2 regions of the Bradyrhizobium sp. TM233 genome follow, and region 1 is predicted to be linked to the other one. Evidence: predicted binding sites of a transcription regulator. Region 1 holds the regulator's gene; the other holds the start of a gene.
What was found. The regulator LexA, encoded in region 1, represses DNA repair genes until DNA is damaged. The targets are predictions, from matches to a motif close to TGTTCNNNNTGTGTTCNG.
Positions count from the first base shown of each region.

Region 2: AABA86_RS20250 (single-stranded DNA-binding protein) is a predicted target of LexA. The motif match lies at 5,367-5,384, and genes of this name have one in related genera.

Region 1 is NZ_BTIG01000008.1:340,203-355,175, forward strand. It holds gene AABA86_RS19660 (hypothetical protein) at 1-378, opposite strand, end outside; gene lexA (transcriptional repressor LexA) at 984-1,685, opposite strand; gene AABA86_RS19670 (molybdopterin molybdotransferase MoeA) at 1,862-3,073, opposite strand; gene AABA86_RS19675 (hypothetical protein) at 3,302-3,508, opposite strand; gene AABA86_RS19680 (HAD-IA family hydrolase) at 3,677-4,300, opposite strand; gene AABA86_RS19685 (alpha-hydroxy acid oxidase) at 4,314-5,447, opposite strand; gene AABA86_RS19690 (S41 family peptidase) at 5,778-7,115, shown strand; gene AABA86_RS19695 (hypothetical protein) at 7,215-7,469, opposite strand; gene AABA86_RS19700 (OpgC domain-containing protein) at 8,025-9,161, shown strand; partial or broken gene AABA86_RS19705 (flavin reductase family protein) at 9,439-10,317, shown strand; gene AABA86_RS19710 (iron reductase) at 10,319-11,026, shown strand; gene AABA86_RS19715 (cytochrome c3 family protein) at 11,023-11,802, shown strand; gene AABA86_RS19720 (hypothetical protein) at 11,969-12,442, shown strand; gene AABA86_RS19725 (RNA polymerase sigma factor) at 12,799-13,410, shown strand; gene AABA86_RS19730 (bifunctional diguanylate cyclase/phosphodiesterase) at 13,407-14,973, opposite strand, start outside.
Region 2 is NZ_BTIG01000008.1:453,744-468,716, reverse strand. It holds gene AABA86_RS20260 (potassium transporter Kup) at 1-1,567, shown strand, start outside; gene gyrA (DNA gyrase subunit A) at 1,625-4,357, opposite strand; gene AABA86_RS20250 (single-stranded DNA-binding protein) at 4,715-5,212, opposite strand; gene AABA86_RS20245 (outer membrane protein) at 5,661-6,410, shown strand; gene AABA86_RS20240 (outer membrane protein) at 6,646-7,320, shown strand; gene AABA86_RS20235 (outer membrane protein) at 7,560-8,306, shown strand; gene uvrA (excinuclease ABC subunit UvrA) at 8,593-11,568, shown strand; gene AABA86_RS20225 (RNA 2'-phosphotransferase) at 11,596-12,147, opposite strand; gene AABA86_RS20220 (HAD family hydrolase) at 12,211-12,852, shown strand; gene AABA86_RS20215 (YVTN family beta-propeller repeat protein) at 12,960-13,913, opposite strand; gene AABA86_RS20210 (SRPBCC family protein) at 13,916-14,497, opposite strand.

The sequences.
Region 1 (14,973 bases):
GTGCTCGCGCTCGCCGATCGGCAGGGTCACCGGCAGTTGCAGCACGGTTGCGCGCTGGCCCTCGACGAGCTGCGTCACCAGCACGGATTTGCCGTCCGGGAATTCGATCGCATCATGATGGCGATCGGGAATGTGCGGATCGATCTTGCCGAACTTGCCGACGCGGGAGTTGACGGTGCGCGTCCAGATCCAGCGGTTGTCGTAACGGACGTTGTCGGCGAAGGCGAGCTCCGTTCCCGGCAGCAGGCAGACCGCGACCGAGAGATCGGCTTCGGAGGCGAAGCCGCGCGTCGAGGTGCCGCGGAATGTTGTCGTGACGATCGTCTCGCCGACTTCTGCGGGGCGCGTCGCGACGGCATGCAGGCTATAGTCACACATCGGGTGCTCCTCATTGCAGAGATAGCGACCCGCACCTCTTTTGGAGGCGCAGGCCTCTGTCAGAGTTGAAACACGCAACGCTCTGCTTCGTTGTAGGCAAATCTGCGGCTGGGATCCGCGAGCCCCGATCACATTATCTTTTCCATCTTTTCCGAATTCGATAGGAACAAAGCCGGCCTCCGTGCATTTGGGAGGCGCGCATCAAACGACCGGCGAGAGACCCGCCTGTATCGCCAACTCGGCTGCGATGGCTACGCGACTGCATTGCGGTCGTCGCGCGCTCGCGGCCGTGTCTTGGCCGACATGGCGATGCGATTGCGCGACAACGGCTTGCGATGCTGAGGAGCCATCAGCGTTGCTGCGGCTGCGCTCAAACGATCTGGCGCATTGGGCTGTCCCCCCTCGAACTCGAAAGGCCGCGAAGCGATGTTGCTTCGCAGCGGCCTGCCGAGGATGTCGCGAAAGGAGGGGGCCGGATAATCTGTGCAGAACCAGAAAGACTATCCAGCCGGAGCGGACCATCATCCGCTCCAATCTCTGATCGGCGAGGCCGATCGAAGGCGCGCGCGAGGCGCCGAGTACTTCCGGTATCAGTACTTCCGGTATCAGTACTTGCGGTAAAGCCCGATCAGCTTGCCCTGAATCTTCACGCGGTTCGGCGGCAGGATGCGCACCTCGTAAGCGGCATTGGCGGGCTCCAGCGCGATCGAGGCGCCGCGGCGACGGAAGCGCTTGAGCGTGGCTTCCTCGTCGTCGATCAGCGCCACAACGATGTCGCCGGTATCGGCGCTCTCGTTGCGCTGGATCAGCGCCATGTCGCCGTCGAGGATGCCGGCCTCGACCATGGAATCGCCGCGCACTTCGAGCGCGTAATGTTCGCCGGAGCCGAGCATGTCGGGCGGCACGCTGATGGTGTGGCTGCGGGTCTGCAATGCCTCGATCGGGGTGCCGGCCGCGATGCGGCCCATCACCGGCACCGCAACGGGCCGCTCGCCCTCGTCTGCGGACGGGCTGGAGCTCGCGCGTACCTTGCCGAGATTGCCTTCGATGACGCTTGGCGTGAAGCCGCGTCGGTTGCCGGCGGCAGCCTGGAGCTCGGGTAGCTTGATCACTTCGATGGCCCGGGCGCGGTTGGGCAGGCGGCGGATGAAGCCGCGCTCCTCGAGCGCGGTGATCAGGCGATGGATGCCTGATTTCGAGCGCAGGTCGAGCGCATCCTTCATCTCGTCGAAGGACGGCGGCACGCCGCTTTCCTTCAAGCGTTCGCTGATGAACCGCAGAAGCTCGTATTGTTTGCGCGTTAACATCTCGACCAAAGTCCCCCGGTTGATGTCGTTCGATTCCGAGACGATGAATTCAGCGATAAGCCACTGCATGCTCGAAACAAATCATGAACGGACACTATATGTTCGATATGTGTTCCGCAACTGCTTAATTTACCGTGAACAGAACGAAACTCACGGAATGCGTGTGGCCGCGCAGTTCAGACGGGGAGCCTTAGCATCTCGCAGGGGCTGCCGGCCTCGGCCTTCGGCGCAAACGGTGCGCGCACGAGAAGTACCTGTGCTGCAGCAAGATTCGCAAGCAGAGAGGAGTCTTGATGGCTGACGGGAAGGGCGACGAGGGTGCCGTCGTCGCGCAGCTCCAGGCGCGCGCGCAGATAATCCTCGCGCTGGTCGTTGGCGCCGAGATCGCGGCCCAGTACGGCGCGCTCGCGAAGATGATGAACAACCGAACGGCCCGACAGTGCCCGAATCAGCGGCACCATGAACAGGAAGGCGCACACGTAGGACGATACGGGATTGCCGGGCAGGCCGATGACGCCCATCGCCCCTAGCCGTCCGTGCATCATCGGCTTGCCGGGCCGCATCGCGATCTTCCAGAACGCCATCGCGATGCCTTCGTCCTTGAGCGCCTGCTGGACCAGATCGTGGTCGCCGACCGATGCGCCCCCGGTCGTGATCAGGATGTCGGCGCCGCTTTCGCGCGCGCGGCGGATGCCGGCGGTGGTGGCCTCCAGCGTATCGGCGGCAACACCGAGGTCGATGGTCTCGGCGCCCTCGCTGCGGGCGAGCGCGTGCAGGGCGTAGCCGTTGGAATAGACGATCTGGCCGTGCCCGGGTGTGGTGCCCGGCATCACCAGTTCGTCGCCAGTGGCAAGGATCGCGACCCTCGGGCGGCGGCAAACGGCGAGATGCGGGTGATTCATGCCGGCGGCGAGGGCGAGATCGCGCTCTGTCAGACGGGTTCCCTTGCGCAGGAGGACGTCACCCTCGCGGAAATCGACGCCGGCGGGGCGGATGTGGCGACCCACGATCGCGGCTTCCTTGATCGTTATTTGCTTGCCTTCGGCGATCGTGTCCTCCTGGATCACGACTGCATCCGCGCCGTCGGGAACGACACCGCCAGTGAAGATCCGCACGGCTTCGCCGGCGCCGACCCTTCCCGTGAACGGACGGCCCGCTGCGACCTCACCGATCATCGTCAGCCTGGAATCGATGGTCGCCGCGTCGGCCGCGCGCACGGCATAGCCGTCCATCGCCGACATCGCCTGGGGCGGTTGGGTGCGCCGCGCAGCGACGTCATGGGCGAGCACGCGATGGTAGGCTTCGTCGAGCGAAACCATCTCTGCAGGCAGCGGCTCTGCACCCGCCAGCACCGCAGCAAGGGCGTCGGAAACCGGCATCAAGGCCACGGCGAAACTCCTGCTCGGCACGTTCGGACGAAATGTTCCGACAGTCTTCTAGCCGAGCGCGGGGGCAGAGGCAAAATTGCGGAGCGGGCGCGATTTATCCTGCCGCTTCCCAGCCCAGTATGGAAGGCAGATTCAGGCCTGGTGTGGCATGATCCAGAGAACGAGACAGATGGGCAGGAGGGTGGCCATGGCGAGGACGAGAATGACGAGCGCCACCGCCAGCATCGCTCAACTCCCGGTCGGCCGGTCCGGCCCGTCGTCCAGCGCGACGTCGGGAGCCTTCGGGCCTTGATCCCTGTCGGGCAGCGGATCGGCCTGGGATTTCAGGTCGGCGGCCTTGCTGATCAGCTTGGCGGAAAGGTCAGAATCCGAGGTGGTTCTCGCGAACTCTAACAGGAGAGAGGCTTGCTTGGTGAGATAGGTTTTGCCCAGCACGTCGATAAGTCCGTTGTAGAAGTCCCAGCGGACTCAAGAGTCCGGAAGGGGCCATTCCGTTCCCGGAACTCCGTACAAAAATGCACAAAGCGTTCTGGTTCCTATTTCGGGCAAAATTGGTTCCGGAAGACTTGCCCTCCGTTGGCGCCTCCCGCTCAGCGGAAATCGTCAGATGCCCAATGCCTTCAAGGCGTTTCCGACGTCGCGTGGCGACGTCACATGCACTGCCGTCAGTCCGCATGCCCGCGCGCCTTCGATGTTCTCGGCGAGATCGTCGAAGAACACGATACGCTCCGCGGGCACGCCGATCGCGGTGACGACGTGGTCGAAGGCTTCCGCGTCCGGTTTGCGCAGGCCGATGCTGGACGACAGATACAGCGCGCGAAAATGGCCGAGCAGTTCGCCATATTCCTTCGAGAAATAGTCGACATGCGGCCGGTTGGTGTTGGAGAAGGCGTAGAGCGGCATCTGCTTCGCCGCACGCGGCAGCAGCTCGGCGATGTCAGGCATCTCGCCGGCGAAGATCGCGTTCCAGCCTTCCAGGAACTGCGCGTCCGAAATGCCGATGCCGAGCGATGCACGCAGCGAGGCGAAATAATCCTCGTCGCTGATCTTGCCGACCTCGTGCAGACGGTAGGCCTCGTCACGCACATAGCGCGCGACGATGGATTCGGGCTGGCAGCCGGCATGGTCCGCCCAGCAGGCGATCGCCTTGGAGAAGTCGATGTCGAGCACCACGCGCCCGAGATCGAACAGCAGCGCATCCGCGCTGCCGGGAGTGAGCGAAGTCATTGCGTCCTTTTCATCAATATCGATACGGATCGTGGTCGAACAGCGGGAATGCACTGAACACGCTCGGTGCGTTGGTGGCGGTCGCCGGATGCAGGCAGGATCTGTCGACCTCGGCGAATGACGTGGCGCCCAAAAGGCCGAGGCAGCGCAGTACCTCGTCCTCCAGCAGCTCCAGCATCCGCGCGACGCCGGCCTCGCCAGCCGCCGCCAGCGCCCAGCATTGCAGCCGGCCGATGCCGACCATGTCCGCGCCCGCCGCGATCGCCTTGACGATGTCGGTGCCGCGACAGATGCCGCCGTCGACCATGATCTTGGCGCGGCCCTTCACGGCCTCGACGATCTCGGGCAACACATGCATGGCGCCGCGGCCATGGTCGAGCTGGCGGCCGCCATGGTTGGAGACGTAGATCCATTCGACACCGTGATCGACCGCGATCTGGGCGTCCTCGGCGGTGGCGATGCCCTTCAGGATCAGCGGAATCCGGAACTTGTCCTTGATCATCTTCACGGTCCGCCACTCCAGGCCCTTCTGGAAATCGCCGCCGGTGGCACGCAGGCGGCTCTCGCGGACGTAGCGCTTGGCGATGTCACGTTCACGACGGCTGTAATGGGCGGTGTCGACGGTCAGGCAGAAGCCGGCATAGGCGCTCTTCTCGGCCCGGCTGACGACATCGGCCACAAAGGCGTCGTCGCCGCGGACATAGAGCTGATAGAGCCGGAGCGCATCGGGCGCGGCTTCCGCAGTCTGCTCCAGGCCGGGCTCGGACACCGAGCTCAGCATGTGCGCCGCACCGAAGGTGCCGGCAGCGCGCGCGACGCTCGCCGCGCCATCCGGATCGAAGATCTCGAGTGCGCCGACCGGGGCGAGCACCACCGGCAGGCGCATCCTGCGGCCGAACTGCTGGACCGAGCCGTCGACCTTGCGGACGTCGCGTAGCACCCGCGGGCGGAAGGCGATCTCGTCCAGCGCCATGCGGTTGCGGCGCATCGTGGTTTCGGTCTCGGCGGCGCCGACGATGTAGTCCCAGGCGTTCTGGTTGAGGTTGGCTCGCGCTTTCCGGATGAATTCGTGCAGGTTCTGGAACTGCTCGTTGCTGGCGCCAAGCTCGACGTTCCGTTCCGGCCGGATGCGGGGTGCCTCGTTCATTGTTATCCTCCCGAGAATTTGAAGCCTTGTGTCATCGCCTAGCCCGTCCAGCGCTCCAAAACCATCCTAAAATGGCATGGCTGCGAGGCTGGACCGGCGCACCGATTCCCCCTTGGGACGGGCCAGTCCTGCAACGTTGCCAAAAGTTTAGGCCCGAACGAAGCGATTTTTGCGGTGTACCGGCCGGCGGTGCATCCCGGCCTTGAAGAAACCAGAATGGTATTGTGAGAAACGGACTGGATCGCCAATTGCATGGCGCTTCCCAAAGTCTCGAGAGACGAGCTCAAGCAAGCTCAAGCGAACCGCCAAGCAAAAAAGGCCAGGCCATCCATGCGGAAATCCCTGCTGTTCCCTCTGGGCGCGTTCACTGGAGCGTGTCTGACCCTTCTGGTAGCCAGCCCGCACGGCGGTGTATGGGCAGCACGAGCGGCAGCGAGCGCGGATGACGCCTATTCCCAGCTCAACCTGTTCGGCACGGTGTTCGAGCGCGTCAAGGCGAGCTATGTCGAAAAGCCGGACAATGCCAAGCTGATCGAAGGCGCGATCACGGGCATGGTGACCTCGCTCGACCCGCACTCGCGCTACATGAACGCGAAGGCCTGGACCGAGATGCAGGAGACCACCTCCGGCGAGTTCGGCGGCCTCGGCATCGAGGTCACGATGGAAGACGGCCTCGTCAAGGTCGTCTCGCCGATCGACGATACGCCCGCCTCGAAGGCCGGCCTGATGTCCGGCGACCTCATTAGCAAGATCGACGGCGAAGCCGTGCAGGGCATGACGCTCGAGCAGGCCGTCAACAAGATGAAGGGCCCGGTCGATACCCAGACCAAGCTCACCATCGTGCGCAAGGGCGCCGACGTCCCGCTCGACGTCGCGATCAAGCGCGAGATCATTCACGTGCGTCCCGTGCGCTTCCATGTCGAGAACGGTGACATCGGCTATGTCCGCATCACCTCGTTCAACGAGCAGACCACCGACGGCCTGAAGAAGGCGATCGCCTCGATCACCAAGGATGTCCCTCAGGAGAAGCTCGTCGGTTACGTTGTCGACCTGCGCAACAATCCGGGCGGATTGCTCGACCAGGCCGTGTCGGTGTCGAGCGCCTTCCTTCAGCGCGGCGAGGTCGTCTCGACCCGCGGCCGCAATCCGGAAGAGACCCAGCGCTTCACCGCGCATGGCGGCGACCTCATCAAGGGCAAGCCGCTGGTGGTTCTGGTCAATGGCGGCTCGGCCTCGGCTTCCGAGATCGTGGCCGGCGCGCTGCACGATCACAAGCGTGCGACCATCATCGGCACGCGTTCGTTCGGCAAGGGTTCAGTGCAGACCGTCATTCCGCTCGGTGCCGGCAATGGCGCGCTGGCGCTGACCACGGCGCGCTACTACACGCCGTCCGGCCGCTCGATCCAGGCCCAGGGCATCGCCCCCGACATTGAGATCCTGCAGGACGTGCCGCCGGAGCTGAAGGGCCGCATGGACACCATGGCGGAGTCCCAGATGCGCGGACATCTCTCAGCCGGCGAGGGTGGCGAGCAGACCGGATCGCAGTCCTACGTTCCGCCGAAGGAGGAGGACGACAAGGCTCTGCATGCGGCGTACGACTTCCTGCACGGCGTGACCGCCAACGCGGTTGCGGCCAAGCCCGCGTCGAAGGCTTCGGTGCCGAACTAGATCTTACGACCTCCAGTCATCGATCGCCCGGGAGTGGATGTCCACTCCCGGGCGATTGTGTTTTGGGCGGTCGCGAGCGGCGGGATCACTGCGCGATCGTCATTGCTGCTTCTTCGGACCCGTGTGATGCGGGACTTCGCTCTTCGGTCCGCCGCCGTAATGGTGGCTGCCGCCAGATCCGCCGGTCGTCCCGCCGTCGCTCTCTTTCTTGCCCATATGGTGAGGGACCTCGGTCTTCGGTCCGCCCGAGTAGTGATGGCCGTTCTTCTCATCGGTCGTGCTCGTCTGCGCCATGGCGGGCAACGCAACGAACGACATGATCGCGGCGGCGACGATCAGCTTGCGGTGACTCATTCTGGTTTCTCCTGTTGATCTCGTCGAGTTGGTGTCAATCAAGTCCCGGTGGCTCGATCGAGCAGCAACCAAACCCGGAGCTTGATTGTGTAGGTTGAGCAAGATCAAATGTCGACGCGCGCGCTCGCGCGCGTCGTTGCGCGGATCGTCGTGTTGCCGCGGGCGACGAGAAACGTCGATCTTCTTACAGAGAAAAATTCTCGCCGCTGCGAGAAATCGCAGGTCGCGCGCAAAGCCCTCGAGCATGTCGACAGATGTCGTGGCCGATGACTCTTCCGGTGGAAGACGACGGGCGCCTCGATTCATTACGCGATTGAATCACAAAAAGATTTGGCTGGTGCGCCGATCGGGTTTGATGTCCGTCAAACCTGCGTCGATGACGCAACCTAGCGTGCCGCGCGAATGAGCGGCGACACGGTTGCGATCCGACAAAAGTTGACCGCAGAGATGGAGAACGCACCGTTGACTGACGAGACCATTCACGCCCCCGGTCGGCCCTTGCAAGTTGCGTTTCTCTTGCATCGCCGGTTATGGGAAACGATCACGATCAGGTCGGTGCTGCTCAAGCCACGGCGCGATGTGCGACTGGATCTGTTTCGGGGTCTGGCGAACTGGTTGATCTTTCTCGGGCACATTCCGGATTCTGCGCTCGCCTGGTTCACGACGCGAAACTACGGCTTCAGCGATGGCGCCGATCTGTTCGTGCTGATCTCCGGCTACACCGCGACGTTCGTATTCGGCTCGATGATGATGGAGCGTGGCTTCGTCATCGGCGCAACCCGGCTGCTGCGGCGGGTGTGGCAGCTCTATGTCGCTCACCTGCTGTTGTTCCTGGTCTATCTCACGGCCGTGCACTACATCGCGCACAGCTTTGACGATCTTCATCTGATGGATCAGTTCAACGTCGCGCCGCTCATGAACTTTCCCGCCGAGACGCTCTCGCAGGGCCTGATACTCAAGTTCAAGCCGCTCAATCTCGACGTTCTGCCACTCTACATCGTGCTGATGGCCGCGTTTCCCGTCGTGCTCTGGTTCATGCTGCGATGGCGCAATGCAGTGATGATCGGCTCGCTCGGTCTCTATCTGGCCGCCCGACATTACGAATTGAATCTGCCGTCCTATCCGGCCGGAGTCTGGTATTTCAATCCGTTCGCCTGGCAACTGCTTTTCGTATTCGGAGCCTGGCTGGCGTTGGGAGGGGCGGCGGCGAGCCGCTGGCTGCTGTCGTCCCGCACGCTGCTCGTCTTGAGCTGCGGCTTCGTGCTCTTCGCGCTTGTGGTGACGCTGGCTGAGCGAATTCCAGGGTTCAGGGACTACGTCCCCGAGGCACTCGCCGCCGTCTTCATCCCGAACGACAAGACCAATCTCAGTCCTTATCGGGTCATCCATCTGGCGAGCCTGGTGCTCATCGTCGTCTCGCTCGTTCCGATCGACTGGCCGGGGCTGAAGTCGCCTTTGCTGCAGCCGTTGATCAGATGCGGCCAGCAATCCCTGCCGGTGTTCTGCATCGGTCTCTTCCTTTCGTTCATCGCGCATTTCCTGCTCGATTTCGGATCGGAGGGAATTCTGGCTCAGATCCTCGTTGGCGCCGCGGGTCTCTGGATCATGACGGGCGTCGCCTACTACCGGACCTGGTCGAAAGGCGTGGACAGAAGTCGATCGTCCGAGCAGCGCGGGGAGGCTGGCGAATGACGACTTCCGAGTTGGTCGCAGCGGCCTTTGACACCTCCGTGCGTAAGAGTTGCCGGCGCTTCGCGTCTATATGGCCTGACCCGCCCCGCCCACGCTGTCCTCATCGCAGATCTCGATGAGCAGAGAACCATCCGAATCAACCCCCTGGAGAAAGACCATGAACCCTTCGAGAAAATTCGCCTTGAGCGCAGCCGCCTTTGCCGTCCTTGCCCTGGGGCCGGTTGGGCTGTCGTCCGCAATCGCCGCTGGCCATACGCAGTCCGCGATGATGGATGACGTCGAGACCACGATCAAGCGCGAAGACGGCGGGCTTCTGTCGGACTACATGCATGGCCAGCTGAAGGCGGGAGACCTCATCGAGGTTGCAGGCCCTTCGGGCGCCTTCACGTTCACCGGCACGGAAGCCGACGGCGTCGTCCTGATCGGTGGCGGGGTCGGCATCACGCCACTGATGGCGGCGATCCGGTATCTCTCGGACATCGCGTGGCCCGGCCAGATCTACCTTGTCTATGGCGCGCAGACGACCGAGCAATTCATCTTCCGGGACGAGCTGGAATATCTCCAGCGCAGGATGAACAATCTGCACGTCGCGGCCACGATGGTGCGGGCCGCGGGCACGTCGTGGATGGGAAGCGAGGGGCAAATCACGGCCGAGTTCCTGACGCAGGCTGTGCCTGATCTCATCAGACGACGCGTTCATTTGTGCGGTCCGCCCGGCATGATGGACGCGCTCAGGAAGACGTTGATCGGGCTCGGCGTGCCGCGCGAGCAGATCAAGACGGAGGCCTTTGGGCCGGCCCGCGGCGCCGTTCCACCTCCCGGCAAAGTCGCGGCCGAAGCGCAAATGCCGGCGACTGAGGCGAGCAATCAAGGGGCTGCAACAGTCGGTCCTGCAACGGCGACCATTCGCTTTGCGACATCCGATAGGGTTGTGGCGCTGCCTCCGGACAAGAGCGTCCTGGAGGTGGCCGAAGGTGCGGGCGTTTCGATCGATTATTCCTGTCGGGTCGGGGTCTGCGGCGTCTGCAAGACACATCTGTTGCAAGGAAAAGTCACGATGGAAGTCCAGGACGCCCTGACCGCGGACGACAAGGGGAACGGTCTGATCCTGGCCTGCCAGGCGAGATCGGTCGGAGATCTGGTCGTCGAGGCCTGACATGATGGATCGGAGAGGGCGCCTGATCGCCGACGTCGCTCTGGCGGCCCTGTTGCTGCTGGTGCCGGCGTTCCTGCTGCACTCCGATATCAGGTTCGCAGGAAGCCTTGCGGGCTTTGTCCTCGGGGCCGGTGCGGCCGTGCTGATGATTCTTCTTCTCGTCTATCCGATGACGAAATACAGCATGAGTATGAAGGCCCTGGTCACGCGATGCGTGTCGATGCCGACGCTCCTGGCGTTTCACGCCTATGCAGGAATCGTCGCGGCATTTTTCGCGCTTCTGCACACGGGCCACAAATTTCAAAGTCCGCTCGGGATCGCACTGGTGACCAGCATGCTGGTCGTAGTCGTCACCGGATTTGTCGGGCGCTACTACCTGCCGCAGACCGCGATGGAGCTCCGTCAGCAGCAGTCGCATCTGGCGACCTTGAGGTCGGCCTATGAGCACATTGCGTCGGCTATGTCGTTGCCCGATCGGGTGGTGCGTGACGGGGCCGCCGTGCCTGCATCGGCGTTGCAGAATGTGCCCGTGCTGCAGCTCGTCGATGGCATTTCCGACCTCGAATCGGCGATCGGATCGAGCGAAGCAATCAAGAGAATCTTCCTGCAGTGGATCGGGCTGCATGTCATGGCGGCGATCGTCATGTATGCGTTGCTCGTGGTGCATATGGCGGCCGAGGTCTACTACGGGCTGCGGTGGCTCGCGTGACCATCAGGGGCGTGCTCTACGCCGTGATCGCGACACTGGTCGTCGCGAGCGCGGCGGCCGTGTCGATCGCTCTCTATCGGGGCAGCTCCGAGGTCGTTCCGGGGTGGACGAGGTTTGTGACGCCAGGGCCGCTGTCCGAGAAGCATGCATTTCTGACCGACAGATGCGAGAGCTGCCACACGCCGGTCAGAGGCGTCGATCCGGTGGCCTGTATCTCCTGTCATGCGCCTTCCGCCGGAGATCTCGCCAAGCAATCGACGGCGTTTCACGCCGCGGCGGGCAGCCAATGTTCGGGCTGCCATCTTGAGCACATCGGCGAGCTGCGGCCGATCAGGATGGACCACGCCTCACTGCTTCAAGTCGCGAGGCCTACCCCCGGCGGGGCATGGTTCGACCGGGCCGCTTCCGATCAACTGACGGCGGACCTGAAGACATTTCTGGGCCTGCCAAAGTCCGACCGGCGGGAAAGGGCGGAGCTCGATTGCGCCGGCTGCCACAGCAACCGGGAGCCGCACCGCGAATTGTTTGGACGGGACTGCGCGGAGTGCCATGGGCTCGCGTCCTGGAAAATCGCAGGCTTCCTGCACCCCTCGCCAACGTCGAGGGACTGCGCCCAATGCCATCAGGCGCCGCCGAGCCACTATATGGGCCACTTCGTCATGATGGATCAGATGATCACGGGGCAGGAGCACGCATCGGTCAATCAATGCTCTCTGTGTCACAGAACCGACTCGTTCAACGACATCAAGGGCGTCGGCTGGATGAAGCATCATTGACCGGTTCGAGCGTGCGACGGAGATGGGTGCTACACATTACAGAATTCGGCAAAAAAATATGAGGCTCATTTCGCGATGAAACACGCGGCCGGATAGGGGCGCCGAACCTTGAAATCCTGCGCAGAGCACGACGCTCATCGTCGCTCTTGCATTGACGATGCCGTGCGTGTCGTTTTCTGTTGGCCGTCCCTGCAACCAGAGCTATATGTTCCGGGTCGAGGCAGTGGGTGCACAGATGATTGGCTTGAGAAAGCCAAGGCGAAGGTGGTGGGGATGGCTTGTCGCCATCGCATATCTGCTTGCCTCGATGACACCGTCGCTTGCGATCTCGACCGCTCTGGATGCATCGATTCAATGCGAGCATCCGGCCGATCAGCCCGCGCATGAGCACGCGCACGATGAAGGTGCCACTGTGCATTCGCATGACGTTGCGATGGCCGGGGATTGCGACGACGATCAGGGCCGGCCTGGCGACCGGCATGCCACCTGCTGCGGCTCGGTGCTGTGCTTCAGCGCCGTGTCGCCTCAAGCTCCCGCGATTGCGGAGTTCGTCGTGCCGCATGCGCGCTGTGAAGCGCAGCCTGATGTGATCGGCGACGCGGGTGCGTTCCGCCGTCACTACCGGCCCCCCATCGCCTGAGATAGCTCCCGAAGATCGAACTGCGTCGCTCCAGGTTTGAGCGCGGATCGGCACGTCTGCGAGGGGCACCATGCCCCGGCGGATGACGGCGATGCGTACCCAGACTTCGCACACCGCGATGCGACAGGACCGGTCTCGGTCGTTGCTCGCGCGTGCTGCGTGTTGAGCGGAAGAACGCCGACGTCGCGATCATCGGCTTGCAGAAGGCGAGGTGACCGCGTGAGCGACGTTCGAGCGGTGATCTTCGCGACTCTTGTTCGGGGGCTGCCGCATCCGCGGATCGCAGCCGTGTCCGATTTGACGCGCTCCCGCTCCAACGAAGCAATCTACCGAATGTCGCGCAAGGACGATGCGTCATGAAATCGCCGAACGAGAGTCTTCCAGAGCGGACAGCCGGTTCCCCGGATGCGCAGGACGCGGTCGTTCGTGCCGCCCTCGTCGGCAGTTACGATCGCCTCCGCAGCTATCTGCAGCGACGCTTTGGCGGGAAGGCGGAGGCGGAGGAGGTGCTCCAGGCGTTCATGTTGCGCGCGCTGGAGCGGTCCGGCGACATTCGTGATTCGGATTCGGTCCGAGGCTGGTTGAGCAGGGTCCTGGCGACCACCATCGCCGACTTTCACCGCCAGATGTCAAAGAGCAGAACGCGGGAGATGCCGTTCCCGCATGAGCTCAACGAGCGTCTCGCAGCCGATCCGGATGCCGCGGCGAACGCCGCGGTCTGCGAGTGCCTTCATACCCATCTATCACTGCTGAAGCCGGAGCATGCCGAAGTGATCAGAAGGTTGGACCTCGGCGGTGAGCCGCGGGAGCTGGTCGCAGCCGATCTGGGCGTGACCGTCAACAACCTGACCGTTCGCCTTCATCGCGCGCGACACGCGCTGAAGGAGCGTCTCGAGCAGACATGCGTTGTATGTCTCGAGGATAGCTTCTGGGAATGCCGCTGTGCCGACAACCGAGGTCCGTCCTAACCGGCCTCGCGGCGTCGGGCTTTCACGCCGCCGCGCTGGGCGAGCCGGCTGCGATGCAGCGCGAACAGCTCCAGCACCTTGTCGGCGGGTTTTGCTGCGCTGAACAGATAGCCCTGCATCTCGGAGCAGCCGAGCGCGCGGAGCAGACGCTGCTGCTCCTCGGTCTCGACGCCTTCGGCCGTGGTGGTCATGCGGCGCGCGGCCGCCAGATTGACGACGGCCTGCACGATGCTGGCGGAGCCGTCGGGACCGGCGATGTCGTCGACGAAGCAGCGGTCGATCTTGATCTTGTCGAACGGGAAGCGGTGCAGATAGCTCAGCGAGGAGTAGCCGGTGCCGAAATCGTCGAGCGCAATGCGCACGCCGATGGCGCGGAGCTGGTGCAGGATCGCCAGCGCCGTGTCGTCGTCGCGGATCAGCACCGCCTCGGTGATCTCGAGCTCGAGCCGGCTCGCCGGCAGGTTGGAGGCGGCGAGCGCCGCCATGATCTTCAGCGCCAGCGTGCCGCTCTTGAACTGCACCGGCGAGACGTTGACGGCGAGGCGGATGTCGTCGGGCCAGTTCGCGGCGTCGCGGCATGCGGTCGCCAGCACCCATTCGCCGATCTCGTTGATCAGGCCGGTATCCTCGGCGATCGGGATGAACTCCGCCGGCGAGACCATGCCGCGCGCGGGATGACGCCAGCGCACCAAGGCCTCGCAGCCGGTGATGCGATCATCCTTCAGGCTGAGGCAGGGCTGGTAATAGACCTCGAGACCGCCATCGCGTTCCCCCTGGGCGATGGCGTGGCGCAGGTCGATCTCGAGCTGCCGGCGCTCGCGGACCTTGGCATCCATCTCCGGTTCGAAGAAGCGATAGGTGCGGCGCCCGGCGGACTTGGCGGCGTACATCGCCATGTCCGCGTTCTTGAGGAGCTGGTCGAGCGCCGTGCCGTGTTCCGGCGCGAGCGCAATGCCGATGCTGGCGTCGGTGGTGAGATGGTGGCCCATGCAGTCGAACGGCGCGCGGATGGCCGCGAAGACCCGTGCGACGAGCTCGTTGACCTGGTCGAGCGACGTCACCGCGCTCTGCACGATGGCGAATTCGTCGCCGCCGAGCCGCGCCACGAAATCCGCCGGGCCGGCACAGCGGCGCAGGCTTGCGGCAATCGATTTCAACAGCTCGTCGCCGACGAGATGACCGAGCGCGTCGTTGACGCCCTTGAACTCGTCGATGTCGATGTAATGCACCGCGATCTGTTCGTCGTTGCCGACGGCGGCCAGCTCTTCGCGCAGATGCTCGTGGAACATGGTGCGGTTGGGCAGGTCGGTCAGCGCGTCGTAGTGGGCGAGGTGGGTGATGCGCTCCTCGATGCGGCGGCGCTCGGTGATGTCCTCATGGGTCGCCACCCAGCCGCCGTCCGCGAGCGGCTCGTTGAGGATGTGGATCGAGCGGCCGTCGGAGGTATCGACCACCATGGAGTTGCGCGCATGGATGCCCTTGAGCACGCGCACGACATAGTCGTCGACGTCGCCAGTGAACGAGCCGGTCGCCTTGCGATGGGCGATGATGTCGTGGAAGCTC
Region 2 (14,973 bases), 110 kb from region 1:
GGTCGGCCTCATCGGCGCCGCCCTGCTTTACGGCGACGGCGCGATCACGCCGGCGATCTCGGTGCTCTCGGCCATCGAGGGCCTCAAGGTCGACGCGCCCTCGCTTGCGCCCGTCGTGGTGCCCGTGACCGTCACCATCCTGATCGGCCTGTTCATGATGCAGAAGCAGGGCACCGGTTTCATCGGCCGCATCTTCGGACCGGTGATGCTGGCCTGGTTCGTCGTGCTCGCCGCGCTCGGCATCCACGGCATCGTCAAGGCGCCGGCGGTGCTGGCGGCGCTCAGCCCGTTTTATGCGTTCAATTTCCTGATCCACCAGGATTTCCACGTCTCCTTCGGCATTCTCGGCGCGGCCTTCCTCGCGGTGACCGGCGGCGAGGCCATGTATGCCGACATGGGCCATTTCGGCCGCCTGCCGATCCGCCTCGCCTGGTTCGCGATCTGCCTGCCCGCGCTGGTGCTGAACTATTTCGGCCAGGCCGCGCTCTTGATCACCGATCCCACGATGATCGAGAACCCGTTCTTCCAGCTCTGCCCCGACGCCCTGCACTATCTGCTGGTCGCATTCTCGGCGGTCGCGACCGTGATCGCCTCGCAGGCGATCATCTCCGGCGTGTTCTCGCTGACGCAGCAGTCGATCCAGCTCGGCTTCCTGCCGCGCATGCAGATCCGCCACACCACCAGCGATGCGATCGGCCAGATCTACGTGCCGCTGGTGAACTGGCTGCTTGCGGCGGCAACACTGGGTGCCGTCCTGAACTTCGGCTCCTCGGACGCCCTTGCCGGCGCCTATGGCATCGCGGTCTCGCTGCTGATGGCGATCACGACGCTGCTGGCCGCGCTGGTCGCGATCCAGTGGGGCTTTTCGCCCTGGCTTGTCGTTGCCGTGAACGGCTTCTTCTTCGTGATCGATCTGATCTTCTTCTCGGCGAACTCGGTCAAGCTTTTCGAGGGCGGCTGGTTTCCGCTGCTGCTCGCCGGCCTCGTCGCCTTCCTGATGCTGACCTGGCGCGCCGGCGTGAAGCTGGTCGAGGCGGCGCGCGCCCGGCTGCGCCAGCCGGAGGAAGATCTGATCGAGACCGCGGTCAACAAATGCAGCGCAAGGCTGCCCGGGACCGCCGTCTTCCTGGCGTCCGCGCCGCGCGGCGTGCCGCTCGCGCTGACGCAATTCGTCAAGCACAACCGCGTGCTGCACGAACGCGTGCTGCTGGTCACCGTGCTGATCGAGGAGCTTCCGCACATCGCGGACGAAGACCGCGCCGACGTGATCGATATCATTCCCGGCATCACCCGCGTCATCCTGCATTACGGCTTCATGCAGAACCCAACGATCTATGAGGGACTGAACCTCGTCTGCCGCCAGAGCAAGCTGCCCGGCATCGACCTTTCCGACATCACCTATTACGTCGGCCGCGAGACCATCATCCCGCGCGAGGACGTCCCGGGCATGTGGGTCTGGCGAGAAGGCGTGTTCGCCTTCCTGCAGCGCAACGCCGAACGCTCCGCCGCGTTCTTCGGCGTGCCGACCAAGCAGGTGGTGGAGTTCGGCACGGAGCTGGAGATTTAACTTCGCGAAGGGTGAGTGGCGAATAGCGAATAGAGCCGCAAACCCTATTCGCTAATCCTATTCGCCATTCGCCCCGTTGCCGCTCTCCGCTTCTTCCGTGATGTGCTCGACCGACACCACGTGCTCGTCCTCTGCGGTGTCGAACACGATGACGCCCTGCGTCGAGCGGCCGGCGATGCGGATGCCTTCGACCGGGCAGCGGATCAGCTGGCCCTTGTCGGTGACCAGCATGATTTGATCAGCGTCCTCCACCGGGAACGACGCCACGAGGTTGCCGTTGCGGTTGTTGACGCTCATGGCGACGATGCCTTTGCCGCCGCGGCCGGTGGTGCGGTACTCGTAGGACGAGGTCCGCTTGCCATAGCCGTTGACGGAGACGGTGAGCACGACCTGCTCGGCCGCCGACATCTCGATATAGCGCTCCTGGGCGAGCTGGAAGCTGCCGGAGGTCTCCTCGGCCTCTGCGTCAGCTGCCGCCTCCTCCGCCGCGGCTTCGCCGGCGACCGCGCGGCGCATCTTCAAATAGGCCGAGCGCTCGTCCGAGGTGGTCTCGACATGGCGCAGGATCGCCAGCGAGATCACCTTGTCGCCCTCGCCGAGCGCGATGCCCCGCACGCCCATCGAGGTGCGCCCGGTGAACACGCGCACGTCGGTGACGGGGAAGCGGATGCACTGGCCGCCAGCGCCGGTCAGCAGCACGTCGTCGCGCTCGGTGCAGATCTGCACGTCGACGATCGCTTCATTCTCGTCGAGCTTCATGGCGATGATGCCGGAGCGGCGGACATCGACGAAGTCCGACAGCTTGTTGCGCCGGACATTGCCGCCCGTGGTGGCGAACATCACGTCGAGGTTGCCCCAGGTGGATTCGTCCTCGGGCAGCGGCATGATGGTGGTGATGCGCTCGCCCTGCTCCAGCGGCAGGATGTTGATCAGCGCCTTGCCGCGCGCGTTCGGCGCGGCCATCGGCAGACGCCAGACCTTCTCCTTGTAGACCTGGCCGCGCGAGGAGAAGAACAGCACCGGCGTGTGCGTGGAGGCTACGAACAGGCGACTGACAAAGTCCTCGTCGCGGGTCTGCATGCCGGCGCGGCCCTTGCCGCCGCGGCGCTGCGCCCGGTAGGCCGACAGCGGCACGCGCTTGACGTAGCCGGCGTGGGACACCGTGACGACCATGTCCTCGCGCTGGATCAGGTCCTCGTCCTCGACCTCGCCTTCCTGCTCGATGATGACGGTGCGCCGCGGCGTGGCGAACTCGGCCTTCACCTCGGCGAGCTCGGTCTTGATGATGCCCAGCACGCGCTCGCGCGAGCGCAGGATGTCGAGATAATCGGCGATCTCACCGGCAAGCTTGTCGAGCTCGTCGCGGATTTCGTCGCGGCCGAGCGCGGTGAGGCGCTGAAGGCGCAGATCGAGAATGGCCCTCGCCTGCTCCATCGACAGCCGGATCGTGCCATCCGCGCTGATGCGGTGACGCGGATCGTCGATCAGCGTCAGCATGTCCTCGACATCCCGGGCCGGCCAGTCGCGCGACATCAGGGTGTCGCGCGCAGTGGTCGGATCCGGCGAGGTCCGGATGACGCGGATCATCTCGTCGATATTGGCCACCGCGATCGCCAGACCAACCAAAATATGGGCGCGGTCGCGCGCCTTGGCGAGCAGGTACTTGGTGCGCCGCGTGACGACCCGTTCACGGAAGTCGACGAAGATCGCCAGCAGGTCCTTCAGATGCATGATCCGCGGACGGCCGCTGTCGAGCGCCACCATGTTGACGCCGAAGCTGGTCTGCAGCGGCGTGAATCTGTAGAGCTGATTCAGCACCACATCCGGCACGGCATCGCGCTTCAATTCGATGACGACGCGGTAGCCGTCGCGGTCCGATTCGTCGCGCAGGTCACCGATCCCCTCGATCTTCTTTTCCTTCACCAGCTCGGCGATTCGCTCGACCATCGTCGCCTTGTTCACCTGGTAGGGAATCTCGGTGATGATGATCGCCTCGCGCTCCTTGCGAATGGTCTCGATCGCGACCTTGCCGCGCATGACGACCGAGCCGCGGCCGAGGTGATAGGCGGCACGGATGCCCGCGCGTCCGAGAATGACGCCGCCGGTCGGGAAATCCGGTCCCGGCACGATGTTGATGAGCTCGTCGATGGTGAGCGCGGGGTTGTCGATCAGCGCGACGCAGGCGTCGATGACCTCGCCGAGATTGTGCGGCGGGATGTTGGTCGCCATGCCGACCGCGATGCCGCCGGCGCCGTTGACGAGAAGGTTCGGGAACTTGGCCGGCAAGACCGACGGTTCGGTCTCGTTGTTGTCGTAGTTCGGCTGGAAGTCGACGGTGTCCTTGTCGATGTCGGCCAGCAGGGCCAGCGCGGCCTTGGTCAGGCGCGCTTCGGTGTAACGATAGGCAGCCGGCGGATCGCCGTCGACCGAGCCGAAATTGCCCTGGCCGTCGATCAGCGGCACCCGCATCGAGAAGTCCTGCGCCATGCGGACCATGGCGTCGTAAATCGACTGGTCGCCGTGCGGGTGATACTTACCGATGACGTCACCGACCACGCGGGCGGATTTGACGTACTTCTTGTCGGGCGTGTGCCCCTGCTCGTTCATCGAGAACAGGATGCGGCGGTGCACCGGCTTCAGACCGTCCCGGGCATCGGGCAGCGCCCGCGCCACGATCACGCTCATGGCGTAGTCGAGATAGGACTTCTTCATCTCCTCGAAGATGGAGACGGGGCGAATATCCGAGGGTTGCCCCGGCTGGTCGCCGGGCTTGTCGTCGTCGTCAGCCAAGGGGAAATCCGGTGAGGTTTTATCTGGGAATCATATAGCGCATCGAGCCCCTGATAACCACCCTCGCGGGCTCCAGGGAAGCGCTTTTTCCGCTTATTTTTCCAATAGCTTACGGCCTTGCGGGGAGCGTCTCGGATGGGCCTGGAACAGGCCTTCCAAAATCGCCTCCGAGACCTCGTCAATCGCGCCGCCACACGCCTCGTCGAGGTGTTTTCCCCGGCGCAATCCGCGTTCAACCCAAACATGAAGCGGGCCCGGAAATCCCGAGCCCTTCCTGCCGATTAGTAAGGTTTGCTGACACGACGTGGGAAGGCGCCGCTCAGCCGGGCAGCGCCCCCCTCATCGTCCGGTCCGTGCTCAGAACGGGATATCGTCGTCCATGTCGCTGTTGCGGCCACCGCCGCCGGCGGCCACGGGACGGCGCGGCGCGCTGCTGACGGGGCCGGAGGAGCCGAAATCGCCGCCGGGCTCGTCGCCGAAGCTGCCGCCACCTCCGCCACCGCCGCGGCCGTCGAGCATCGTGAGCGTCGAGTTGAAGCCCTGGAGCACGACCTCGGTCGAGTACTTCTCGACGCCGCTCTGGTCGGTCCATTTGCGGGTCTGCAGCGCGCCCTCGATGTAAACCTTCGCGCCCTTCTTCAGGTACTGCTCGGCGACCTTGCAGAGCCCTTCATTGAAAATCACGACGCGGTGCCACTCGGTCTTTTCCTTGCGCTCGCCGCTGTTCTTGTCGCGCCAGGTCTCGGAGGTGGCGATGCTCAGATTCGCGATCGGCCGCCCGTCCTGGGTGCGGCGGATTTCAGGATCCTTGCCGAGATTTCCAACCAGAATGACCTTGTTGACGCTTCCCGCCATCGCCGCTCTCCACTCCGAATGCCACTGAATTTCCTAAGGCCGAGCGCGCTATTCGCGTTCCTCTGCGCCTTGTTGAGACGACCCTATACGCTTGCAGCGCCGCTCAGCCCGTCACCCCCAAGGTTATCCCCATATATAGCACCGACCGGCGATTTGTTCCAGATTTGTTCCTGCAGACATTACTGCCAAATGTGGAGACGGGGTGGCGCCTAAATGGCGCTGTGATGGCAAATGGAGATGGAACCAAACCGGGTTCCCGTGAATGATAAAAACCACTTAACATTCATTAAGTTAAGGGCAGGTCGATTGCTCCTAGCTGTTGCGCTCCGGTCACGGACTTTGCCGCCCAATCGAGCTATCGTCGTGCCTGGAATTGATGCAATGGGCCTCGCGCCTGATCGTCCGCCTTGGGGAACTCAGAGAGGCGGACACGACTGGGGAGATTACAATGAAGAAGATTCTGATTGGCTTTGCTGGCGCGGTTGCGCTGACCCTCTCGGCTCCGGCCGGTGCTGCAGACCTTGGGGCCCGTCCCTATACAAAGGCGCCGATCGCGCCCCCCGCTCCGATCTATACCTGGACCGGCTTCTATGTCGGCGTGCAGGGCGGCGGTGCCTGGGGCCGCAGCGACGAAACCTTCTTTGGCGCTCCGAACACGGCGATCTTTGCCGGAACTCAGAACTACGACACCACCGGCGGATTTGTCGGCGGCGTGTTCGGCTACAATTGGCAGGCGGCCAACTGGGTGTTCGGCATCGAGGGCGACTATCATTGGGCTGACATCAACGGCCGTTCTGCCGAGATCAATGCCGGCCTCGGCGACACCTACTTCACGAGAATCCGTGGCTTCGGCGACATCAAGGGCCGTCTCGGCTATTCCACCGGTCCCGCTCTCTTGTTCGTCAGCGGCGGCGCTGCAGTCGGCGACATTCAGCACCGCTACGATGGCATCCCCGGAAACGTCTTCATCCAGAACAACACCCGCTGGGGTTGGACCGTCGGCGCCGGCGCGGAATACATGTTCGCTCCGAACTGGTCGGCCAAGGTCGAATACAACTATATCGATTTCGGCAAGAGCACGATCCAGTACTCCGCCGTGCCCACCAATCGCTCCGAGTGGACCGATACCGTTCACACGGTCAAGGCAGGTGTGAACTATCACTTCAACTGGGGTGCGCCGGTCGCCGCGCGCTACTGATATCTATCTGACATCATTGAAGTCTAAGGCCGGCCTCGCGCCGGCCTTTTTCGTTTGGCGCGACACGAACCGGAGGCAATGAGTCAGTAACCATCACCTTTTCGACCGCTGTGGCTTTTCGGAGACACAACTTGCGGCTTTGGTGGTGTAAGTACGGCGTCAGTTGGGCCGTTGAGTCCGCTGCCCTTCCGGGAACGGAAGGCAACAACAGAAACTGGGACTGGGATTAGTTGAAATGAAGAAGGTTTTGTTGGCTTCGGCCTGTCTGTTCGCTCTCGCTGCGCCCGCCTCGGCGGCCGATCTCGCAGCCCGCCCCTACACCAAGGCTCCGATCGCTCCGGCAGCGGCCGTCTACAACTGGACCGGCTTCTACCTCGGTATCGTCGGTGGCGGCGCCTGGGAAAACGCTTCCGGCGACCCGAAGATGAAGGGTGGCTTCGTCGGCGGCACCGCCGGCTACAACTGGCAGACCGGCAACGTCGTGTTCGGCATCGAGGCCGATGGCTCCTGGGCTGACGTCAGCGCCTCGGCGAGCGCTCTCGGCATCACCGTGTCGTCCAAGACCGACGCGCTCGGCACCGTCCGCGGCCGCATCGGCTGGGCCGTCAACAACGTGCTGTTCTACGGCACCGGTGGTTACGCCTGGATCGACAACAAGGTCAGCGTCAGCGCGCTCGGCGTGACCGTCTCCGACAGCAAGTTCCACTCGGGCTGGACCGTCGGCGCCGGCGTCGAGGCGTTCTTCGCTCCGCAGTGGTCGGTCAAGGGCGAGTACCTCTATCGCAGCCTCGGTGGCGAGACCTACTTCTCCGGTCTCGGCGCTCCGATCACCACCGGCACGCTCAACTTCCACACCGTGCAGGTCGGCGTGAACTACCACTTCGGCGCCCCGGTGGTTGCCAAGTACTGATCTGCGAAGTACTGATCACTACCGACGTCACATCGTCACGAAAGGCCGGCCTTGCGCCGGCCTTTTTGTTTTTGCGCCCCAACCCGCTCGCTCGCTAGCATTTTGCTGGAGATGTGGTGTCCGGGTGACACAACCTTTGGCTTTAATGGTGTAAAGCAATGACATTAGTCGGGTCATAGCTCCGCTGGCTCTTCCGCTTTCCGGAAGGTCAGAAAGAGAAACGGAACTGGGGAATGGATATGAAGAAGCTTTTGCTGGCTTCGGCCGGTTTGTTCGCACTCAGCGCGTTGGCACCGGCCTCGGCGGCCGATTTGGCGGCCCGCCCCTACACCAAGGCTCCAGTCGCACCGATCGCGATGTACAATTGGAGCGGTTTCTACATCGGTATCAACGGCGGCGGCGCCTCGAGCCGCAACTGCTGGGACGTCAACAACATCTTCGGTGTTGCGGGTCCGGACACGGCTGAAGGCTGTCACAATGCGACCGGCGGCGTCGTCGGCGGACAGGTCGGTTATCGCTGGCAGTCGGCCAACTGGGTGTTCGGTCTTGAAGCCCAGGGCGACTGGGCCAACCTGAAGGGCTCGAATACGAGCTTGGTGCTTGGGCCGCTGGTCAACCAGACCAAGATCGACGCGCTTGGCCTGTTCACCGGCCAGGTCGGCTATGCCTGGAACAACGTGCTCTGGTACGTGAAGGGTGGCGCGGCCGTCACGCACGCCAAATATAACGGCCTGGTGGGCGGCGTGGTGCTCGACAGCGCAAGCGAGACGCGCTGGGGTGGCGCGGTCGGCACCGGCATCGAATTCGGTTTCGCACCGAACTGGTCCGTGGCGATCGAATACGACCATCTGTTCATGGGCAAGCGCAACAACTCGTTCACGATCCTCGGCGTCAACGACCGTATCGACCGTATCAAGCAGGACGTCGACATGGGCACCGTTCGCCTCAACTACACCTTCGGCGGCCCCGTGGTCGCCCGGTATTGATCTGAAGTCCTGATCGCTATCGACGTCCCATCGTCACGAAAGGCCGGCCTTGCGCCGGCCTTTTTGTTTTCGCGGCACCTTGCCGCGCAGTTCCGCAAAGCAACTGCTGCCAGATGCCGCCAGCGCGCCAACATTCCGTTGACGATTCGCAAGTCCCACTGGAAATCCGTCTCCGTTCTTCCTACGTTCGCTGACAACCCCATCGGCGCCGATCCCGGTTCCGGGCGAGCGCGCCTTTATTATTGGCGCGGTCGCGCACCCATGGGATTCCTTGAGGGCAACTCGGATGGATGAAGTGATCAAGGCGAAGCGCCAACAACAGAACGCGGGCTCCAGCCTGCGCGCAATTACGATCCGTGGCGCGCGCGAGCACAACCTCAAGAACATCGACGTCGAGATTCCCCGCGACAAGCTGGTGGTGTTCACCGGCCTCTCCGGCTCCGGCAAATCCTCGCTCGCCTTCGACACCATCTACGCCGAGGGCCAGCGCCGCTACGTCGAATCGCTGTCGGCCTATGCGCGCCAGTTCCTGGAGATGATGCAGAAGCCTGACGTCGACCAGATCGACGGCCTGTCGCCGGCGATCTCGATCGAACAGAAGACGACCTCGAAGAACCCGCGCTCCACCGTCGGCACCGTCACCGAGATCTACGACTACATGCGGCTCTTGTGGGCGCGCGTCGGCGTGCCCTATTCGCCGGCCACGGGCCTGCCGATCGAAAGCCAGACCGTCTCGCAGATGGTCGACCGCGTGCTGGCGCTGCCCGAGGGCACCCGCCTGTATCTGCTCGCCCCCGTCGTGCGCGGCCGCAAGGGCGAGTACCGCAAGGAGCTCGCCGAATGGCTCAAGAAGGGCTTTCAGCGCGTCAAGATCGACGGCACCTTCCATGAGCTCAGCGAGGCGCCGACGCTCGACAAGAAATTCCCGCACGACATCGACGTCGTGGTCGACCGCATCGTGGTGCGCGCCGACATCGGCCAGCGCCTCGCCGAGAGCTTTGAGACCGCGCTGAAGCTCGCCGAGGGTCTTGCCGTCGTCGAGTTCGCCGACGCGCCGGCGGCAGCTCCCGCCGAGGAAAAGAAGAAGACCGCCAAGATCCACGACAAGAGCGGACCCGAGCGCATCCTGTTCTCGGAAAAGTTCGCCTGCCCGGTCTCCGGCTTCACCATTCCCGAGGTCGAGCCGCGCCTGTTCTCGTTCAACAATCCCTACGGCGCGTGTCCTGCCTGCGGCGGCCTCGGCGTCGAGCAGCATGTCGACGAAGATCTCGTCATCCCCGACAAGGAGCTCGCGATCGGCAAGGGCGCGATCGCGCCCTGGGCCAAGTCGTCGTCGCCCTATTACGTGCAGACGCTGACCGCGCTCGGCAAGCACTACAAGTTCACGCTGACCACCAAGTGGAAGGACCTGGCCAAGAAGACGAAAGACGCCATCCTCCACGGCTCCGGCGAGGACGAGATCAAGTTCTCCTACGAGGACGGGGTGCGCTCCTACGACACCAAGAAGCCGTTCGAAGGCGTCATCACCAACATCAACCGCCGCTATCGCGAGACCGAGAGCGAGTGGGCGCGCGAGGAGCTCGCCAAGTATTTCCACGACGTGCCCTGCGAGGGCTGCAAGGGCTTTCGGCTCAAGCCTGAGGCGCTCTGCGTCAAGATCGGCGGCAAGCATATCGGCGAGATTTCCGAGCTATCCGTGAAGGGCGCCGGTGCATGGTTCGAGACCGTGCCTGCGGCGCTGAACGCGCAGCAGAACGAGATCGCGGGCCGCATCCTGAAGGAGATCCGCGAGCGCCTCACCTTCCTGCTCGACGTCGGCCTCAACTACCTCACCCTCTCCCGCTCCTCCGGCACGCTCTCCGGCGGCGAGAGCCAGCGCATCCGCCTGGCCTCGCAGATCGGCTCGGGGCTGACCGGCGTGCTCTACGTGCTGGACGAGCCCTCGATCGGCCTGCACCAGCGCGACAACGCGCGCCTGCTCGACACCCTCAAGCGGCTGCGCGACCTCGGCAACACCGTGATCGTGGTCGAGCATGACGAGGACGCCATCCTGCTCGCCGACCACGTGCTCGACATCGGCCCCGGCGCCGGCATGCATGGCGGCAACATCATTGCCGAAGGCACGCCCGCCGAGATCATGCGCAATCCGAAATCGCTGACCGGCAAGTACCTGACCGGCGAGCTCGAGGTCGAGGTGCCGGAGCGGCGGCCGCCGAACCATCGCCGCACCATCAAGGTGGTGAATGCGCGCGGCAACAATCTCAAGAACGTCACCGCCGAAATTCCGCTCGGCCTGTTCACCGCCGTCACCGGCGTGTCCGGCGGCGGCAAGTCGACGCTGCTGATCGACACGCTCTACAAGGCCATCGCCCGCAAGCTGAACAATGCCAGCGAGGGTGCCGCCCCGCACGACCGTATTGAGGGCCTCGAGCACATCGACAAGATCATCGACATCGACCAGTCGCCGATCGGCCGCACGCCGCGCTCCAACCCCGCGACCTATACCGGCGCCTTCACGCCGATCCGCGAATGGTTCGCCGGCCTGCCCGAGTCCAAGGCGCGCGGTTACGAGCCCGGCCGCTTCTCCTTCAACGTCAAGGGCGGCCGCTGCGAAGCGTGCCAGGGCGACGGCGTCATCAAGATCGAGATGCACTTCCTGCCCGACGTCTACGTCACCTGCGACGTCTGCAAGGGCAAGCGCTACAACCGCGAGACGCTGGAGGTCCTGTTCAAGGGCAAGTCCATCGCCGACGTGCTCGACATGACCGTCGAGGAAGCCGCCGAGTTCTTCAAGGCGGTGCCGCGCGTGCGCGAGACTTTTCAGACCCTGCACCGCGTCGGCCTCGACTACATCCATGTCGGTCAGCAAGCGACGACGCTCTCGGGCGGCGAAGCCCAGCGCGTCAAGCTCGCCAAGGAATTGTCAAAACGCGCCACCGGCCGCACGCTCTACATCCTGGACGAGCCCACCACCGGCCTGCACTTCCACGACGTCAAGAAGCTGCTGGAGGTGCTGCACGAGCTGGTCGCGCAGGGCAACACGGTCGTCGTCATCGAGCACAATCTCGAAGTCATCAAGACCGCCGACTGGGTCATCGACCTAGGCCCCGAAGGCGGCGACGGCGGCGGCGAGATCGTGGCCTGGGGCCCGCCGGAAGACATCGCCAAGGCGCCGCGCAGCTATACGGGCAAGTTTCTGGAGCCGGTGCTGAAGAAGGCGAGGAAGCCGAAGCGAAGGAGCACGAGCCAGGCGGCGGAGTAGCAGCCTCTCCCCCGGCTTCCCATTATGTCATTTGCTCGTCGCCGGGGCCAAGAACTCCGGCGGCACTGTATCGGTCAGCCAGACCCCATTGTCGGCGCGATAGAACTTGAAACCGCGCGCATACATGCCGCCGGCATCGACCTTGAAGATGTGGGGCTTGCCATGGCGCTGCCCCACTTGCCGCGCGGTCTCCTCATCGGAGGACAGGTGCACTTGTTGGCGCGCCTGCGGTTTCAAGCCCTCCGCGAGGATCGCTTCGACAAATCGCGTCGCCGTCCCGTGGTAGAGGACTGAGGGCGGTTCTTGGGGTGGCAAGCCGAGCTCCACCGATACAGAGTGCCCTTGGGCGGCCCGGATCTTCAGTCCGTCGGCTGATAGCGAAAATCGCTTCTTGTCGCTGCTTGCGACGACGCCGAGCAGGTCAGCTCGGTCAAACATCGTCCCTGTTGCATTGGCTTTCTCAAGCAATTCGTCAATATTGACCCAGCCCTCGGCACTGAGCGTCAAGCCGATCTCATCGGGCTTGTGTCGCAGCACGAAGCTCAAGAACTTGCTAAGTTGAATCTGATCGACCGGCATCTTTGTCTTCCTGCTTCCGTCTTGTACATCCGGCCACTTAGCTCGACCAGACTCCCCTTCTCCATGCCCTACACCCTCGCCATCTTCGATCTCGACGGCACGCTGGCCGACAGCTTTCCGTGGTTCCTGCGCACCGTCAACGACATCGCGGACCGCTTCGGCTTTCGCCGGGTCCGGGATGAGGACGTCGAGCGACTGCGGCACGCCTCGACGCGCGAGATCCTCAGCCACCTTGAAGTACCCTTGTGGAAGCTACCGGCAATCGCGCGGCATGCGCGGCGGCTGAAGGGAGAGGCAGCTAGCGAGATCCCGCTGTTTGCGGGGGGCGAGACCATGCTGCGGACGCTGGCGGACGACGGCGTGCAGCTCGCGCTGGTGACGTCGGACAGCGAGGCCAATGCGCGCGAAAAACTTGGCGAGGCCGCCGCGCTGTTTTCGCATTTCGACTGCTCGGCATCGCTGTTCGGCAAGCCCGCGAAATTCCGCCGCGTCATCCGCCGCGCCGGCGTGGAGCCAAACCAGGTCATCGCGATCGGCGACGAGGTCCGTGACATCGAGGCAGCGCGCGCGGTGGGCATTGCCTGCGGCGCGGTGTGCTGGGGCTATGCGGCCCCGGCGGCGCTGCGGGCGCACGGGCCGGATCATGTGTTCGAGCGGATGGAGGAGATTGCTCCGACGCTGGCTCGGTCTCGTAGGGTGGGTTAGCGTCAGCGTAACCCACCACTTTCTGTCTCCACGGAAACCAAAGAGGTGGGTTACGCCTTCCGACTGCGCTTTTGCGCAGCCGCAAAGCTAACCCACCCTACGCGGCCCTACTCCGTCCTGCGCAAAAACGCGCCGAACGCGCGCGGGCCGTCGCCGGTCTTGATCTCGCCGATCACCTTCAGATCAGTCGCGTCGATGATATCAAGCGTGTTGCTCTCCCAGCACGCGACGATGACGCGCTTGCCGTCGGCGGTCGCAGCGATGCCTTCGGGATAGTCGCCGACATTGATGCGCTTCACCGGCTTGAGGGTGGCAACGTCGAACACGCTGACGGTGCCGCCATATTGGTCGGTGACGAAGCCCCGGCCCAGCGTCAGCGCCACCGCATAAGGGCGCATGCCAACCGGCACGCGGCCGACCTCGCGGCCAGCGGCAATGTCGATCACGGAGACGTCGTCGGAGCCGACATTGGCGGTGTAGGCGCGCTTGCCCTCGGCATCGATGGTGACGCCGAACGGACGGGTGCCGACCTTGATCGTCGCCTTGCGCTGACGCGTCGCCGTGTCCACGACCGACACGCTGTCGTCGTCGCGGTCCGCCGAAAGCAGCAACTTGCCGTCAGGCGTCACCGCCAGGCCCGACGGCGAGGCACCGACCGCGATGCTGGCGGTGACGCTGCGGCTCGCGGCGTCGATCACCCGCACCGCAGCCGCATACCAGTCGGCGACATAGACCGTCTTGCCATCGGGCGCCACAGCAATGCCGAGCGGCCCGCCGCCGACCTCGATCCGCCCCGCCACCTGCCGGGTCGCCGCGTCCACCACCGTCACCGCCTTGGCGTCGGGGCTCGTGACATAGGCAAAGCGGCCGTCAGCGCTGACGGCGACGCCGGCCGGCTTGCCGCCGATCGGGATGGTCGCGACGCTACGCGCGGCGGCGAGATCCACGACCATCAGATCGTCGCTGAGCTGGTTGGTGACGAACGCCTCCTCGGCAGCCGCGCTGCCAAGGCCGGCGTGGCAAAGGCTGGCGGCGAGCGCCGCCAGAACCAGCATCCGCACGATCAGCTACCGCTCTCGATCTTCTTCTTCAGCGCTTCGAGACCGGTCTTGTAGAGCCCGCTCACCGCCTTCACCGCGGCCTCGTCGCTCAGCTCCGGCGGCGGATCGTTGTTGGGAAAGCCGCGGTAGAATGCCCCGGCCCATTCCAGCTTGGACTTGCCGTCGGAAGCCGGAGACACCGTCAACGTCGAGGAATAATTGGTCACCGGCAGCACCTTCACGTCGACCTTCGTGATCCGGTACGAATAGCTCATCATGTCGGGCTCGTATTTGTAGAGCTCCTCATCGACAGTCGCCCCGCCCGTCAGCGTCAGCTGGCGCGTCGCGCCGATCTCGTTGCCCTTCTCGCCCGTGGTCTTGGTGACAGGCGGAAGCCAGCCCATGTCCTGGAAGTTGCGGATCGCGGCCCAGACCTTGTCCTGCGGCGCGTTGATCTCGATGGATTCCCGCACCTTCTGCCGGGTCGGCCCATGCGCCCAGGCCGCCGGCGAAAAAGCCGGGCCGAAGGTCGCCGTCAAGCCTGCCGCCCCAATTACAGCCAGCGCCGCAGCCATGGCCGTGCGCCGTCCAATCGTCACCCTCATCTCGTTTCCTCATACGTCCAGTTGATCGTGCGCGACTTGGAATGCGCGCTGCGGTCATCCTAGCGCATTTTGGGGCCGAGGGGAGACCGGTTCGTGGCGCCGTTGCGGCGGAGCTCGGCGCACCCCACAAGCTGTTGCGCGGCCCGGCGGGCAAAACACCCATGGACGGGTCAACGCCGCCGCGCAAAAATATTTCTCTTTATCAGAAGTTCGGATTATCGTATACGACACCCATCCCGTCCCGGGCCGAGGGGCGCATCGCGATCGTCACGAACGCGGGATGGGACGTGGTGGACGCGGGCTGCGTCGGCGCGAAGGTGGTTTGCAGGGCGGGTCACACCGTGAGCAAGGACCGGCGCGCACACGACCGGTGCAGCCTGCGTACGGCAAAATCGTGTGGTCCTGGCGCCCGGGGTCTGTGCGCCAAGTCTTGCGGTGATGTAGGCAGCCCAACCGGGCACATGCATCGGCTATCC